DNA from 4 places in the Pseudomonas sp. NPDC089407 genome. Region 3 is predicted to be linked to each of the others. Evidence: predicted binding sites of a transcription regulator. Region 3 holds the regulator's gene; each other region holds the start of a gene.
What was found. Region 3 encodes sigma-54, which starts transcription at its own class of promoters, with help from an activator protein. Its sites were predicted from a motif close to ANTGGCATNNANNTTGCTNT; they were not measured.
Positions count from the first base shown of each region.

Region 1: a site for sigma-54 is predicted at 1,106-1,125, ahead of glnA (type I glutamate--ammonia ligase). Genes of this name have one in related genera too.
Region 2: a site for sigma-54 is predicted at 2,281-2,300, ahead of flgB (flagellar basal body rod protein FlgB). Genes of this name have one in related genera too.
Region 4: a site for sigma-54 is predicted at 2,054-2,073, ahead of flhA (flagellar biosynthesis protein FlhA). Genes of this name have one in related genera too.

Region 1 is NZ_JBJDNB010000014.1:45,438-49,787, forward strand. It holds gene thiI (tRNA uracil 4-sulfurtransferase ThiI) at 1-605, opposite strand, end outside; gene glnA (type I glutamate--ammonia ligase) at 1,223-2,629, shown strand; gene ACI2KG_RS13000 (chorismate mutase) at 2,778-3,308, shown strand; gene glnL (nitrogen regulation protein NR(II)) at 3,570-4,350, shown strand, end outside.
Region 2 is NZ_JBJDNB010000009.1:171,720-176,069, reverse strand. It holds gene ACI2KG_RS09815 (chemotaxis protein CheV) at 8-937, shown strand; gene cheR (protein-glutamate O-methyltransferase CheR) at 990-1,817, shown strand; gene flgB (flagellar basal body rod protein FlgB) at 2,347-2,757, shown strand; gene flgC (flagellar basal body rod protein FlgC) at 2,760-3,203, shown strand; gene ACI2KG_RS09795 (flagellar hook assembly protein FlgD) at 3,216-3,911, shown strand; gene flgE (flagellar hook protein FlgE) at 3,939-4,350, shown strand, end outside.
Region 3 is NZ_JBJDNB010000022.1:48,385-52,734, reverse strand. It holds gene rapZ (RNase adapter RapZ) at 1-851, opposite strand, end outside; gene ptsN (PTS IIA-like nitrogen regulatory protein PtsN) at 854-1,318, opposite strand; gene hpf (ribosome hibernation-promoting factor, HPF/YfiA family) at 1,331-1,639, opposite strand; gene ACI2KG_RS17705 (RNA polymerase factor sigma-54) at 1,719-3,212, opposite strand; gene lptB (LPS export ABC transporter ATP-binding protein) at 3,387-4,112, opposite strand; gene lptA (lipopolysaccharide transport periplasmic protein LptA) at 4,113-4,350, opposite strand, start outside.
Region 4 is NZ_JBJDNB010000009.1:129,734-134,083, forward strand. It holds gene flhA (flagellar biosynthesis protein FlhA) at 1-2,000, opposite strand, end outside; gene flhB (flagellar biosynthesis protein FlhB) at 2,423-3,565, opposite strand; gene fliR (flagellar biosynthetic protein FliR) at 3,568-4,344, opposite strand.

The DNA of each region.
Region 1 (4,350 bases), on a different contig from region 3:
CGGCGCATCATCTGGTAGGCCGCCACAGTGGAGTCGAAGCCACCGGACATCAGCACCAGGGTTTGCTCCAGGGCACCCAGCGGGTAGCCGCCGATGCCGTTGTGCTGGTTGTGGATCACGTACAGGCGCTGGTTGCGGATTTCCATGCGCACCACCACTTCAGGCGTCTTCAGGTCGATGCCGGCGGCGCCGCACTGCTGGCGCAGCTGGCTGCCGACGTAGCGGTCGACGTCCATCGAGGTGAAGTCGTGGTGGCCGCCGCGCTTGCAGCGTACCGAGAAGCGCTTGCCGGCAAGCAGGTGGCCGAAGTGGTGCTTGCACTTGGCAACGATGTCGTCGAAGTCACCCAGCGGGTATTCGTCAACCTGCAGGAAATGGGTGATACCCGGGGTGCAGGTGAGGCGCTCGATCATCTCGCGCTGGACTTTCTCGTCTTCGACGCGGGTAACCACTTCGAGATTGTCCCAGACACCGTCGACCGCGAGCTCGGGATCAAGGTCCTTGAGCACGTTGCGGATGTTCTTGCCGAGCTGGCGGATGAAGCGCTTGCGCACCGGCCGGCTCTTGATGGTGATTTCTGGGAAGACTTTGACGATAAGTTTCATTGGTTAACAGCGCGCGCAGGGCCTGCCGAAAATGAGGGGCGCGAATTATAGCGGAAATTGCTCAGGATTTGACCAACTTTTGATCAGAAGCTTTCAGATAAATGTACGAGGCGGGTTTTGTGGCGCCTGGGAGACCGAGCGCCGCCCGCGCGGCGCTTCGCGGGGCAAGCCCGCTCCCACATTTGTTTCGGGCCAGTCTCTCCTGCCACCATTGGCGCGCGTATCCTTGTTTGCCCCATTCGATATCGCGTCGAACACCAAGGGGCCGCGCGCTAATGGAAACAGGAATAATTGGCCCGAAACAAATGTGGGAGCGGGCTTGCCCCGCGAAGCGCCGCGCGGGCGGCGCTCGATCTCACAGGCACTACAGAAACCAAGGCATGCACCACATTGGTGCGCAGCCATCAGAATCCGCATCTTAAGAGTGCACTTTTCCTGCCCAACCCACCGTCAAATGCCCGCAAACGCCCCCTTTTATCCCGCGCTCGCCATTTTCGGGCACTGGCATGCAATTTGCTCCCTTGTGAGGCAGGTAAGCTTGGCCGACTATCCGCGCCCGGCAACACCCTTTTTCCAGGGCAGCGGCCCACCGCGCTCTAGACCATCCGGAGGACAACATGTCGAAGTCGGTTCAACTCATCAAAGATCATGACGTCAAGTGGATTGATCTGCGTTTCACGGACACCAAAGGCATTCAGCACCACGTGACCATGCCGTCGCGTGATGCGCTGGACGAAGACTTCTTCGAAGTCGGCAAGATGTTCGACGGTTCCTCCATCGCTGGCTGGAAAGGCATCGAAGCTTCCGACATGATCCTGATGCCGGTCGACGACACGGCCGTCCTGGACCCGTTCACCGAAGAACCAACCCTGATCATCACCTGCGACATCGTCGACCCGTCGAGCATGCAGGGCTACGATCGCGACCCACGCGCCATCGCCAAGCGCGCCGAAGAGTACCTGAAGAGCACCGGCATTGGTGACACCGTATTCGCTGGCCCAGAGCCAGAGTTCTTCATCTTCGACGAAGTGAAGTTCCACTCCGATATCTCCGGTTCAATGTTCAAGATCTTCTCCGAGCAAGGCTCGTGGATGACCGGCGCTGACGTGGAAGGCGGCAACAAAGGCCACCGTCCAGGCGTGAAAGGCGGCTACTTCCCGGTTCCGCCGTTCGACCACGACCACGAAATCCGTACTGCCATGTGCAACGCTCTGGAAGAAATGGGCCAGACCGTTGAAGTTCACCACCACGAAGTGGCGACTGCCGGCCAGAACGAAATCGGCGTCAAGTTCAACACCCTGGTGAAGAAGGCTGACGAAGTACAGGCGCTGAAATACGTCGTGCACAACGTTGCCGATGCCTACGGCCGTACCGCTACCTTCATGCCGAAGCCACTGTACGGCGACAACGGCTCGGGCATGCACGTACACATGTCGATCTGGAAAGAAGGCAAGAACACCTTCTCCGGCGAAGGCTATGCCGGCCTGTCCGACACTGCTCTGTACTTCATCGGCGGTATCATCAAGCACGGTAAGGCCCTGAACGGCTTCACCAACCCGTCGACCAACTCGTACAAGCGTCTGGTTCCAGGCTTTGAAGCCCCGGTAATGCTGGCCTACTCGGCGCGCAACCGTTCCGCCTCGATCCGTATCCCTTACGTCGGCAGCCCGAAAGCCCGCCGTATCGAAGCGCGCTTCCCGGACCCATCGGCCAACCCGTACCTGGCCTTCGCGGCCCTGCTGATGGCTGGCCTGGACGGTATCCAGAACAAGATCCACCCAGGCGACGCGGCCGACAAGAACCTGTACGATCTGCCGCCAGAAGAAGCCAAGAACATCCCGCAAGTGTGCGGCAGCCTGAAAGAAGCGCTGGAAGAACTGGATAAAGGCCGTGCGTTCCTGACCAAGGGCGGCGTGTTCTCCGACGACTTCATCGACGCCTTCATCGAGCTGAAGAGCGAAGAAGAAATCAAGGTGCGCACCTTCGTGCACCCGCTGGAATACGAGCTGTACTACAGCTGCTGATCTGATCGGCGCCCTGCGCCGGTGACATGATCAAACGGCCTCCCTCGGGAGGCCGTTTTCGTTTCTGTCGCCGCACTTTCGGAAGCGTCCTACCCCAATCATCCTTAGCTACCGCCAAACTCGAGCCTTCACTTTATGGAGGTCTGTCATGCGTACATTCCCTTTGGCCGCCTTGGTCGTACTGGCGCTCGCCGGTTGCACCGCAAACCCAACGCCCGATACCGCCCTCACCGCTCTGCTCGACAGCATCGAACGTCGCCTCGCCTTGGCCGAAGGCGTGGCGCTGCACAAATGGGACAACGGCCAGCCGGTGCAAGCAACCATGCGCGAGCAGCAAGTGCTGGCGAATGTACGTGCAGCTGCGCCTGGCCACGGCCTGGCGCCCCAGCGCGCCGAAGCGTTCTTCGCCGATCAGATTGAAGCGAACAAGCTGGTGCAGTACACATTACTTTCCGACTGGTCTCGCAAGGGCGTCGCCCCGCACACCCAACGCTGTGACCTGCAAGGCCAGATCCGCCCGCGACTGGATGAGCTGCAGGTTGTGCTGCTCCAACAACTGGCAGCGTTTGACCGACTGCCTGCCACTGCCTGCAGCGCTGCGCTGGCCCAGGAACTGGACCGCAGGCAGGCGCCGCAGGCGCTGGTTCGCGCCACGGGGCAACTGTGCGATAAATCCTGAACGCTCTATGCTCTATATTGGTGCATTAACCCGTTGAGCGCCCTCCTATGCAGCCCAAAAAAGGTCACATGAAACGTTAAACCCGCACATTCTGGTGCGTAACCGCACAATTTCAGGTGCTTATCGGTCAATTCCGCTTCTTTTCGGAGCCTTGGTTTGTTTCTTGCATTTTCAACAGGGAAACTGGAATCAGCGGATTAACCGTGCCCCGGTTCTGGCTGCCCCCCGCCAGACAAGCGCCAAAAGAGGTCAACCACACTCATGACCATCAGCGATGCACAGCACCGTCTGCTTCTGGACAACCTGACCACCGCCACGTTGCTGCTCAATGCCGAGCTGCGCCTGGAATACATGAACCCGGCTGCAGAAATGCTGCTGGCGGTCAGTGGCCAGCGCAGCCATGGGCAGTTCATCAGCGAACTGTTCACTGAATCGACCGAGGCGCTCAGCTCGCTGCGCCAGGCCGTCGAGCAGGCGCACCCGTTCACCAAGCGTGAAGCACAGCTCACCTCGCTGACCGGGCAGACCATCACCGTCGACTACGCGGTAACGCCAATCCTGCACCAGGGCCAGACCCTGCTGTTGCTGGAGGTACACCCACGCGACCGGCTGCTGCGCATTACCAAGGAAGAGGCCCAGCTGAGCAAGCAGGAAACCACCAAGATGCTGGTGCGCGGCCTGGCCCACGAAATCAAGAACCCCCTCGGGGGCATCCGTGGCGCCGCCCAGTTGCTGGCCCGGGAGCTGCCCGAAGAAGGCCTGCGCGACTACACCAACGTGATCATCGAAGAGGCCGACCGCCTGCGTAACCTGGTCGACCGCATGCTCGGTTCGAACAAGCTGCCGTCGCTGGCCATGACCAATATTCACGAAGTGCTGGAGCGGGTATGCAGCCTGGTCGAGGCCGAAAGCCAAGGCTGCATCACGTTGGTGCGCGACTACGACCCAAGCCTGCCAGACGTGCTGATCGACCGCGAACAGATGATCCAGGCGGTACTTAACATCGTGCGCAATGCCATGCAGGCGATCAGTTCGCAGAATG
Region 2 (4,350 bases), on a different contig from region 3:
GTCTGGCATGGCGGGTGTTATGGATTCGGTCAACCAGCGCACGCAGCTGGTGGGGCAGAATCGCCTGGAGTTGCTGCTGTTCCGCCTCAATGGCGAACAGCTTTACGGCATCAACGTATTCAAGGTCAGGGAAGTGCTGCAATGCCCGGCGCTGACCCTGTTGCCCAAGGCGCACCCGGTGGTGCGTGGGGTGGCCAACATTCGCGGGGCGACCATCCCGATCCTCGACTTGTCGATGGCTACCGGGTTACGACCGCTGCAGGAAGAAACGCGTAAAAGCTTCGTGATCATCACCGAGTACAACACCAAGACCCAGGGCTTCCTGGTGCACTCGGTGGAGCGCATCGTCAACATGAACTGGGAAGAGATCCATCCACCACCCAAGGGCACTGGCCGTGACCATTACCTGACGGCGGTCACCCGGGTGGATAACCGCATGGTCGAGATCATCGACGTGGAGAAAGTGCTGGCCGAAGTGTCGCCGTCGTCCGAGTCGGTGTCGGCCGGGGTGATCGATGCCGAGGTGCAGGACAAGGCCGTGCTGATGCGGGTGCTGACCGTCGACGATTCGTCGGTGGCGCGCAAGCAGGTCAGCCGCTGCCTGCAGACCGTGGGCGTGGAGGTGGTGGCGCTTAACGACGGCCGTCAGGCCCTGAACTACCTGCGTCAGCTGGTGGATGAGGGCAAAAAGCCGGAAGAAGAGTTTTTGATGATGATCTCGGACATTGAAATGCCGGAAATGGACGGCTATACGCTAACGGCGGAGATCCGCAGCGACCCGCGCATGCAAAAACTGCACATCTGCCTGCATACTTCGCTTTCCGGGGTGTTCAACCAGGCAATGGTCAAGAAGGTCGGCGCCGATGACTTCCTGGCCAAGTTCAAACCGGACGACCTGGCCCAGCGGGTGGTCGACCGGATCAAGGCAGCGCATTGAAGCAGCCGGGGGCAAGCCCCCCGGTATCAGTTATTGAAAAGAGGCGGCAGTAGTGTCTACGGGTAATTTGGATTTCGAACAGTTCCGGGTCTTCCTGGAAAAAGCCTGTGGCATCTTGCTGGGCGAGAACAAGCAGTACCTGGTTTCCAGCCGTCTCAACAAGCTGATGGAACAACAGGGCATCAAGAGCCTGGGCGAGCTGGTGCAGCGCATCCAGGCCCAGCCGCGCGGCGGTTTGCGCGAGCAGGTGGTCGATGCCATGACCACCAACGAGACCCTGTGGTTTCGCGACACCTACCCGTTCGAAGTGCTGAAGAACAAGGTCATCCCCGAGTTCATCCGCAACAACCCTGGCCAGCGCCTGCGCATGTGGTCGGCGGCCTGTTCGTCGGGGCAGGAGCCTTACTCCATCTCGATGGCCATCGACGAGTTCGAGCGCAGCAACCTCGGGCAGCTGAAAATGGGCGCGCAGATCGTTGCCACCGACCTGTCCGGCACCATGCTGAACAACTGCAAGACCGGTGAGTATGACAGCCTGGCGATTGCCCGCGGGTTATCGCAGGAGCGCCTGCAGCGCTACTTCGACCCCAAGGGGCCGGGGCGCTGGGCGGTCAAGCCGGCGATTCGCAGCCGCGTCGAGTTTCGCTCGTTCAACCTGCTCGACAGCTACGCCAGCCTGGGCAAGTTCGACATCGTGTTCTGCCGCAACGTGCTGATCTACTTCTCGGCGCAGGTAAAGCGGGACATCCTGCTGCGCATTCACAGCACGCTGAAGCCGGGGGGCTACTTATTCCTTGGCGCCTCGGAGGCGCTGAACGGGTTGCCGGACCATTACCAGATGGTGCAGTGCAGCCCGGGGATCATCTACCAGGCCAAATAGGGTTTGGCTCAAGGGTTGTGTGGCCTGTGAAATCGAGCGCCGCCCGCGCGGCGCTTCGCGGCACAAGGCCGCTCCCGCATCTGTTTCGGGCCAGTTACTCCTGTCACCTGCGCACTCGCACCCTGGGCGCATGGCTGGAAACTGCAGAAAAGCATAGACGATACCTTCAATGTCGAAGGGAACAAACAAGGCGGACAGCGGTGACTTCACAGGAGTGACTGGCCCGAAACAGATGTGGGAGCGGGCTTGCCCCGCGAAGCGCCGCGCGGGCGGCGCTCGATCTCCCAGGCGCAACATCTCTATCGCCAAACCGCCAAACCCTGACGTCAATTTTTTGTTTTGCCGCTTTTGCCACCCGACAATTGCCGCTTTCGCCGCCCAAGGCGGAAGGCCTTTGCCGCTTTTCTGGCATCACCCTGACAGCACTGCACCCCGCAGCCCCGCAATTTCGGGCTTTTCTAGGGTTGGCACAGCCCTTGCTATACCTTGCTCAACGAAATTCCGGTCAACCTCTGAAGGTTTCCCCGACATGAGCATCAGCTTCGACAAGGCGCTTGGTATCCACGAAAAGGCCCTGGGCTTCCGCGCCCAGCGCGCCGAAGTGCTGGCCAACAACATCGCCAACGCCGACACGCCCAACTACAAGGCGCGTGACATGGACTTTTCTTCGGTGCTGGCCGCCGAAGCCAGCAAGCAGCAAAGCGGCCGCTTCGCCATGGACCGTACCAACAGCCGGCACATCGAAGCCGAAGGCCTGGCCGTCGCCGCTGATGACACGCTGAAGTACCGCACGCCGCTGCAGCCTTCGATCGACCAGAACACCGTTGACGCGCAGATCGAGCAATCGAACTACACCGAAAACGCCATTGGCTTCCAGGCCAGCTTCACGTTGCTCAACAGTAAATTCAAAGGGCTGGTTTCCGCCCTGCGGGGAGAATGACCATGTCCCTTTCCAACGTATTCAATATTGCCGGTAGCGGGATGAGCGCACAGAACACGCGCTTGAACACCGTTGCGTCCAACATCGCCAACGCCGATACCGTGTCTTCGAGCATCGATCAGACCTACCGCGCCCGCCACCCGGTGTTCGCCACCGCCTTCCAGAATGCGCAGGCCGGCAGCAGCCAGTCGCTGTTCGAGGACCAGGGCGAAGCAGGGCAAGGCGTGCAGGTAAATGGCATCGTCGAAGATCAGAGCACGCTCGAAGCGCGCTATGAGCCCAGTAACCCTGCGGCCAATAAAGACGGCTACGTGTATTACCCCAATGTGAACGTGGTCGAGGAAATGGCTGACATGATTTCCTCTAGCCGTGCATTCCAGACCAACGCGGAAATCATGAATACCGCTAAAAGCATGATGCAGAAAGTGCTGACGCTGGGGCAGTGAAAGGGATAGCTCATGACAACCACGACTGATACCACCAGTGCCTCTTCGATCTACTCGCAGTATGGACTTAAGACCGATAGCACCAGCACCTCCGATACCAGCAGCACCACACTGGGCAAGGACACATTCCTGCAGTTGCTGGTTACTCAGCTGCAGAACCAGAACCCGCTCGACCCTCAGGATAACTCCGAGTTTGTCGCGCAGCTGGCGCAGTTCAGCAGCCTTGAGTCGATGCAAACGCTCAACGATACCGTTGATACGCTGTCGGGCAACTACACCTCGACTCAAGCGTTGCAGGCCTCATCGCTGGTCGGCCGCACAGTGATCGCCGAAGGTGACAGCGCCACGGTCGAGGCTGGTACCGGTCTCAGCGGCCAGGTTGCTCTCACCTCGTCGACATCCGCCATGACCGTCTCGGTATACGACGCAGATGGCAACATCGTGAAGAACATCGACCTCGGCGAGCAAACTGCCGGCACGGTGAACTTCAGTTGGGATGGCACTGATAACGATGGCCTGGCTGTGGATGCGGGTACCTATACCTTCAAGGCTGAGGCCACCGTTGATGGCGAAGCTGTAGAGCAGGTGACTTATCTGCCATCGGTGGTCAGCAGTGTCACCGTCGGCAGCACGGCAGGGTCGTTCACGCTCAATCTGGCGAATGGCGAGAGCGTTGCGCTTTCGGACGTCAAAACCATCGGATCGTAAGCCGCTCATCGGCACAGGAGTCACGCAATGTCATTCAACGTCGGCCTCAGCGGCCTCAATGCCGCAAGCACCAGTCTCAATGTCACCGGCAACAACATCGCCAACGTCGGCACCACCGGCTTCAAGTCGGCGCGGGCCGAGTTCGGTGATATGTATGCCAACTCACTGTTCCTGGGTAGCGGGCGCTACAAGGTTGGCAGTGGCGTCACTACCCAGGCTATTTCGCAGCAGTTCACCCAGGGTAATGTCACCACCACTGGCGCCAGCATGGACCTTGCCATCAATGGCAACGGCTTCTTCATCACCAGCAACAACGGCTCGACCTCCTACACCCGTGCCGGGGCATTCGGCACCGACAGTTCTGGCAATATCGTGGACGCCAGCGGTAATCGCCTGCAAGGGTACGGTGTCAATGCCAATGGCGACCTGGTGTCCGGTG
Region 3 (4,350 bases):
AGGTCGCGGTGGCGAACCTGGACGTTTTTCAGGGATTGTTGCAGCAACTGGCCGAGGCGTTCGGTGATGTACACCGAGCGGTGGTGGCCACCGGTGCAGCCAATGGCAATGGTGACGTAGGCGCGGTTGCTGGCGGCGAAGCGGGGTAGCCACTTGAGCAGGTAGCTGGAAATGTCGTTGAACATGTCTTCGACATCCGGCTGCGCGGCCAGGTAGTCGATCACCGGCTGTTCCAGGCCGGAGTGTTCACGCAGTTCGGGCTTCCAGTACGGGTTGGGCAGGCAGCGCACATCGAACACCAGGTCGGCATCGACCGGCATCCCGCGCTTGAAACCGAACGACTCGACCAGAAACGCCGTGCCAGGCTCGGGCTTGTTGAGCAGGCGCAACTTGATCGAATCACGCAGCTGGTAAAGGTTCAGGCTGGTGGTGTCGATTTTCAGGTCTGCCAGGTCGGCGATCGGCCCCAGCAGCTCGCTTTCCACACGAATGGCCTCTGCCAGCGACCGGTCGGCATTGGTCAGGGGGTGGCGGCGGCGGGTTTCCGAAAAGCGCTTGAGCAGGGTGTCTTCATCGGCATCCAGGTACAGCACGTCGCACTTGATATGGCGGGCGCGGGCCTCTGAAAGCAGCTCGGGGAAGCGCGACAGGTGGCTGGGCAGGTTGCGTGCGTCGATCGACACGGCCACCTTGGGTTGCAGCAGCTCGGTGTTGATCAGTGCATTTTCCGCGAGCTGCGGCAGCAGCCCGGCGGGCAGGTTGTCAATGCAATAGAAACCATTGTCTTCCAGGACATCGAGGGCGGTGCTCTTGCCGGAGCCGGACCGGCCGCTAACGATGATCAGGTGCATGTTCAGTGCTCGTTCTGTACGTCCAGGACTACCTGGAACAGGGCCTCGTTGCTGGTGGCCGCACGCAGGCGATCACGGACGTCCTTGCGATCGAGCATGCTGGCAATCTGGCGCAGCAGTTCCAGGTGGGCATCGGTGGCGGCTTCAGGTACCAGCAGGACGAACAGCAGGTCCACCGGCGCGCCATCGATGGCATCGTAATCGATGGGGGCTTCCAGGTGCAGCAGGGCGCTGACTGGAGCGGAGCAGCCTTCAAGCCGGCAGTGCGGAATGGCGATGCCATTGCCAAAACCGGTCGACCCGAGTTTTTCCCGGGCGACCAGTTTTTCGAAGACGTCTTGCATCTCCAGTTCCGGCACTTGTTCGGCGATGACGGTGGCGACCTTTTCAAGGGCGCGCTTCTTGCTGCCGCCCGGCACGTTCACGAGGGAACGGCCGGGGGTCAGGATGGTTTCAAGTCGGATCATGGATGAGGGGGATCAGCGGGCAGCTGCACCTTGCAGCAGGCTTTGCTGTTTTTCCTTGTGTTTTTTCAGTTGGCGGTCGAGCTTGTCGGCCAAGGCGTCGATCGCTGCATACATGTCTTCGTGTTCGGCGTTGGCTACCACTTCGCCGCCGGGAATCTGCAGGGTCGCCTCGACCTTCTGTTGCAGCTTCTCGACCTTCATGATGACCTGCACGTTGGTGATCTTGTCGAAGTGACTCTCCACGCGGGCGAGCTTTTCAAGCACGTAATCGCGCAGTGGCTGGGTGACTTCTACATGCTGTCCACTGATATTGACTTGCATACAGCTTCTCCTTTGTTGCCCGTGCATAAAGAGGCAGGTCTTGCACCTGCCCCACAAACGCTGTGGCACATCTCAGGGGCTACATCAGTCGCTTGCGCTCGCTCGACGGTGCGATGCCGAGGGACTCGCGGTACTTGGCGACGGTGCGACGGGCTACCTGGATGCCTTGTGCCTCCAGTAAACCAGCGATCTTGCTGTCACTCAATGGCTTTTTCTGATTTTCCGCTGCAACCAGTTTCTTGATGATCGCGCGGATCGCCGTAGACGAGCATTCTCCGCCTTCGGAGGTGCTGACGTGGCTGGAGAAAAAGTATTTCAGTTCGTAGATGCCACGCGGCGTGTGCATGTATTTCTGCGTGGTTACCCGCGAAATGGTCGACTCGTGCATGCCTACCGCTTCGGCAATGTCATGCAGTACCAGCGGCTTCATCGCTTCGTCGCCGTGGTCGAGGAAACCGCGCTGGTGCTCGACGATCTGCGTGGCGACCTTCATCAGGGTTTCGTTACGGCTTTGCAGGCTCTTGATGAACCAGCGCGCTTCCTGCAGCTGGTTGCGCATGAAGGTGTTGTCGGCGCTGGTGTCGGCGCGACGCACGAAACCGGCGTACTGCGGGTTGACGCGCAGGCGCGGGATGGCTTCCTGGTTCAGCTCCACCAGCCAGCGCTCGCTGTCCTTGCGCACGATGACGTCAGGCACCACGTACTCGGGTTCGCTGGACTCGATCTGTGAGCCGGGCCGCGGGTTGAGGCTTTGCACCAGTTCGATGACCTGGCGCAGCTCGTCTTCCTTGATTTTCATGCGGCGCATCAGCTGGCTGTAGTCGCGGCTGCCGAGCAAATCGATGAAATCGCTGACCAGGCGCTTGGCCTCGGCCATCCACGGGGTGTTGGCGGGCAATTGGCGCAGTTGCAGCAACAGGCATTCGCCGAGGGTGCGGGCACCGACACCGGCCGGTTCGAACTGCTGGATGCGGTGCAGCACCGCCTCGACCTCGTCCAGCTCGATATCCAGCTCCGGGTCGAAGCCGGCGCAGATTTCTTCAAGGGTGTCTTCGAGGTAGCCCTGGCCGTTGATGCTGTCGATCAGGGTGACGGCGATCAGGCGGTCGGTGTCGGACATCGGCGCCAGGTTCAGCTGCCACAGCAGATGGCTTTGCAGGCTTTCGCCGGCCGATGTGCGGGTGGTGAAATCCCACTCGTCGTCATCGTTGCTCGGCAGGCTGCTGGCGCTGGTCTGGTAGATGTCTTCCCAGGCGGTATCGACCGGAAGCTCGTTGGGGATGCGCTCGCTCCATTCACCGTCTTCCAGGTTGTCGGCACTGGCAGTGCTTTCCTGGAAGCTGTTGTCCTGGACTTCGGCGGCCGGCTTGTTCTCGGCGTTGTCCGCCATCGGGTCGCTGTTATCGAAGTCGTCGCCGTCTTCCTGACGTTCGAGCATCGGGTTCGACTCCAGCGCTTCCTGGATTTCCTGTTGGAGATCCAGGGTGGAAAGCTGGAGCAGGCGGATGGCCTGTTGCAACTGCGGTGTCATCGTCAGTTGCTGGCCCATTTTTAGGACGAGCGATGGTTTCATGGCTGGGGCTTAATACCTTGTTCGCCGGCGCGCATGCGCCATCCACTACACGAGGGCGCCGGGGCGCCAGATCAAGCAAGTTTTATGCCTTAAATTGTAGCGTTTGCCTAGAGTACGTAACAACTTTACCCCCGGTTTCAGGGCTTTTAGCCAGTGCTCCAGGCGCGTGCCGGGTCAGAGCCGGAACTCGTGACCCAGGTAAACCTCTTTGACCAGTTCGTTAGCCAGGATGGTTTCGGCGTCACCTTCGGCGATCAGCCGGCCATCGTTGACGATGTAGGCGGTTTCACAGATATCCAGGGTCTCGCGCACGTTGTGGTCGGTGATCAGTACGCCGATACCCTTGGCCTTGAGGTGGTGGATGATCTGCTTGATGTCACCGACCGAGATCGGGTCGACACCGGCGAACGGTTCGTCCAGCAGGATGAACTTGGGGGCGGTTGCCAGGGCGCGGGCAATCTCGACGCGGCGGCGCTCGCCACCGGACAGGCTCATGCCAAGGTTGTCGCGGATATGGCTGATGTGGAACTCCTGCAGCAGGCTTTCCAGTTCCTTGCGCCGGCCGTCGCGGTCGAGCTCCTTGCGGGTCTCGAGGATGGCCATGATGTTGTCGGCCACCGACAGCTTGCGAAAGATCGAGGCTTCCTGCGGCAGGTAGCCGATGCCAGCGCGGGCGCGGCCGTGCATGGGCTGGTGACTGACGTCGAGGTTGTCGATCAGTACGCGACCCTGCTCGGCCTGCACCAGGCCGACGATCATGTAGAAGCAGGTGGTCTTGCCGGCACCGTTGGGGCCAAGCAAACCGACGATCTGGCCACTGTCGATCGACAGGCTGACATCACGCACGACCTGGCGCCCCTTGTAGCTTTTGGCCAGGTGCTGGGCTTTGAGGGTTGCCATTTACTCGGCCTTCTTCTTGGGCTGGATCACCATGTCGATACGCTGACGTGGCTGGGTCACGTTGCCACCGCGGCCGGCGGTTGCCACCTGCGACTTGGTGTTGTAGACGATCTTCTCGCCTTCGGTGGTGTTGCCCTCGTTCTCGACCTTGGCGCGGTCGGTGAGGATCACGGTGTCTTTCTGCGCCTGGTACTGGATGGTCACGGCCCAGCCTTTCATCTTGTCGGGCTTGGCGGCG
Region 4 (4,350 bases), on a different contig from region 3:
GCGACCAGCAGGATGGCCGGTTGGCCCTGCATTTCCTGGCGCTGGGCCGCTTCGATCAGCGAACGTTGCAGCTTCTCGGCCATGCTAGGCTCCAGAAGAACACCGTCTTCCTGACCCTGCCCGGCCCTTTGCAGACTATTGAGCAAAATCTGTTCCAACCTTGGCTCCAGGGTAATCACTGGCAGCTCGGACTCAACGCCGACAATGCTTTGCACGATGGCGCGACACAATCCGACGCGCACCACCGCCACCAGCGCGGCGGTATCTTGACTCTTGCCGGCGTTATTCGCGATGGCCTCGGCAATACTGCGAATATCGCGCACTGGCACCTGTTCCGACAACAGGGCTTGCAACACCTTGAGCAGCCCCGACAAGGAAATGACACCCGGCACCAGCTCTTCTGCAAGTTTAGGCGAGGCCTTGCCCAATACCTGCAACAGTTGCTGGACCTCTTCATGGCCGATCAGCTCATGGCAGTGCTTCTGCAGGATCTGGTTGAGGTGGGTGGCCACCACGGTACTGGCATCGACCACGGTGTAGCCCAACGACTGCGCCTGCGAACGCTGGCCAACGTCGATCCACACCGCCTCCAGGCCAAACGCCGGGTCACGCGCGGCAATGCCGTTGAGGGTGCCGAACACCTGGCCCGGGTTGATCGCCAGCTCGCGGTCTGGGTAGATCTCCGCTTCGGCCAGGATTACCCCCATCAGGGTCAGGCGATAAGCGCTGGGCTGCAGGTCGAGGTTATCGCGGATGTGCACAGTTGGCATGAGGAAGCCCAGGTCCTGCGACAGCTTTTTGCGCACGCCCTTGATCCGCGCCAGCAGCTGGCCGCCCTGGTTGCGGTCGACCAACGGGATCAGCCGGTAGCCGACTTCCAGGCCGATCATGTCGATCGGCGTGACGTCGTCCCAGCCCAGTTCCTTGGTTTCCTGCGCACGCTGCGGTGAAGGCAGCAGGTCCTGCTGGCGCTGCGCCTCCTGCAATGCCTGGGCCTCGGCTTTCTGCTGTTTTTTCCACACCAGGTAAGCCCCGCCGCCGGCCAGCAGACCCAAGCCGATGAAGGCGACATGCGGCATGCCCGGGACCAGGCCCATGACAATCATCAACGCCGCCGACACGGCCAACGCCTTGGGCGAGTCGAACATCTGCCGGTTGATCAGCTTGCCCATGTCCTCGGAGCCCGAGGCGCGGGTCACCATGATCGCGGCGGCCGTGGACAGCAGCAGTGATGGCAATTGCGCCACCAAACCGTCACCAATGGTCAGCAGGGCGTACACCTTGCCGGCATCGCCGAAGCTCATGCCATGCTGCAGCATGCCGATCAGCATGCCGCCGATCAGGTTGATGAACAGGATCAGCAGGCCGGCGATGGCGTCACCGCGGACAAACTTGCTGGCACCGTCCATCGAGCCGTAGAACTCGGCCTCCTGGGCCACCTCGGCACGGCGGTGCTTGGCCTGGGCCTGGTCGATCAGGCCGGCGTTGAGGTCAGCGTCGATGGCCATCTGCTTGCCGGGCATGGCGTCGAGGGTGAAACGCGCGCTCACTTCCGAGATACGCCCGGCACCCTTGGTCACCACCACGAAGTTGATGATCATGAGGATGGCGAAGACCACGCCACCGACCACGTAGTTGCCGCCGATCACCACCTCGCCGAAGGCCTGGATCACCTTGCCCGCCGCGCCGTGACCTTCCTGGCCGTGCAGCATGACCACCCGGGTAGAGGCCACGTTCAGCGCCAGGCGCAGCAACGTAGCCACCAGCAGGATGGTGGGGAACGCGGCGAAGTCCAGCGGGCGCAGTGCATAGACGCAGACCAGCAGCACCACGATCGACAGGGCGATGTTGAAGGTGAAGAACACGTCGAGCAGGAACGGCGGTATCGGCAACATCATCATTGCCAACATCACCAGCAGCAACAGCGGCACACCCAGGTTGCCCCGGCCGAGCCCGGCCAGGTTGTTACGGGCGTTGCTGATTAACTGAGTGCGATCCACCGCGAGTCCTCTTGATGCAAAACTTTGACGCCCAGGGGGCGCCTGCGGCTGGCATTGCAAGAAGCTTTCCAACTTTGTGGTTTGGGGTGAATCGGGGGTTTCGCCTTGAGGTTTTTGTTGTCTATGAGATCGAGCGCCGCCCGCGCGGCGCTTCGCGGGGCAAGCCCGCTCCCACATCTGTTTCGGGCCAATCCATCCTGTGAGGTCACCTCTGCCCGCCTTGTTTGTTCCCTTCGATATCGGCTGCGCCACTGCTCTTCATCAGTCTCCAGCCATGCACCAGGGCGCGAGTGCGAAGGAGGCAGGAAAAATTGGCCCGAACCGATGTGGGAGCGGGCTTGCCCCGCGAAGCGCCGCGCGGGCGGCGCTCGATCTCATAGGCGACAAAAACCTCAAGGCGAACACCCGCCACCTACCACCAATCAACTGTCGCGCCGCAAGTCCGGCGGAATCGGCAGGTCATCTTTCAACGGCTCCGGCCGCTTGCCCCTGCCCGCGCGGTACTGGCGGATCTGGAACACATAAGCCAGCACCTGCGCCACCGCCAGGTACAAGCCGGCCGGGATTTCCTGCTCGATTTCAGTGGAGTAATAAATTGCCCGCGCCAGCGCCGGCGACTCGAGGATCTGCACCTTGTGCTCCACGCCAATCTCGCGAATCTTCAAGGCCATGAAGTCTGTGCCCTTGGCCAACAGCAACGGCGCCGCCCCACCCTTTTCGGGGTCATACTGCAAGGCCACCGCATAGTGCGTCGGGTTGGTGATGATCACATCGGCCTGCGGTACCGCCGCCATCATGCGCCGCTGCGACATTTCACGCTGCAACTGGCGAATGCGCTGCTTGACCTCGGGCTTGCCCTCGCTGTCCTTGTACTCGTCCTTGACCTCCTGCTTGGTCATCTTCATTTTCTTGTGCGTCTGGTACAGCTGGAACGGCACATCTGCCGCCGCAATCAGCAGCAGCCCGGCCGACATCCACAACGCACTCCAGCCGACCACCTGCAGGCTGTGGATGATCGCCTGCTCCAGCGGCTCGTTGGCAATCGACAGCAAGGCCTGGCGGTCGCTGGACAACACCACCAGCGCCACGATAAGGATCACGAAAAACTTGGCCAGCGCCTTGAGCAACTCGGTCAGGCTGTTCATCGAGAACATGCGTTTGATCCCGGACAGCGGGTTCATGCGGCTGAACTTGGGCTGCAGCAGGCTACCGGAGAACAAGAAACCGCTGAGGGCGATAGGTGCCACGAAGGAAATCACGAACAACAGGATGAGTACCGGCTGCACCGCCCAGATCGCCATCTTGCCCGAGGCCAGCAGGAAGGCGCCCATGGCCCGTTCGTCGACGATCACCTCACGGGTCAGGCTGAAGTTCATGCGCATCAGGGCCAGCAACGTTTCGGCCAGATGGCCGCCGAATGCCAACAGGCCGCCGGCACCCGCCAGGGTCACGGCCACCGTATTGAGTTCCTTGGAGCGCGCAACCTCGCCCTTTTCGCGGCTGTCGCGCTTGCGCTTATCGGTGGGGTCTTCTGTCTTGTCCTGGCCGCTCTCGCTCTCTGCCATGCTCAGCCCGCCTTCGCCAGGTCACGCAGCCATTGCAGCGCTTCGCTGGCCAGCGCCTGGTAGTGCGACAGGATATCGGCCAGGCCGACCCAGAAGATGAACATGCCCATGACCAGGGTCAGCGGAAAACCGATAGAGAAAATGTTCAGCTGCGGCGCCGCGCGGGTCATCACGCCAAAGGCGATGTTCACCACCAGCAACGCAGCGATCACCGGCAGGATCAGCAGCAAGCCGGCCGCAAATACCCAACCCATGCGCCCGGCCAGCGCCCAGAAGTGGTTGACCACCAGCGCACTGCCCACCGGCAAGGTAGTAAAGCTTTCCGTCAATACCTCGAACACCACCAGGTGGCCGTTCATCAGCAGGAACAGCACGCTCACCAGCATGGTCATGAACTGGCTGATCACCGTGACGTTGACGCCGTTGGCAGGGTCGACCATCGAGGCGAAGGCCATGCCCATCTGCACCGCAACAATCTGCCCGGCAACCACAAAGGCCTGAAACAGCAACTGCAGCGCCAAGCCGAACAGCGCACCGACAATGATCTGCTCGGCGCACAGCAACAGGCCACGCAGGCTCAGCGGGTCGAATTCGGGCAGCGGCGGCAACGCCGGCACGATCACCACGGTAATGGCCACAGCCACGTACAGGCGCACCCGCGCCGGCAGCATGCGGGTGCCGAAGATCGGCATGGTCATCAACACCGCCGTCACCCTGAACAACGGCAGGATGAAGGTGGCGACCCAGGTGCCGATCTGCGTGTCGGTCAGCTCCAGCATTGCCGC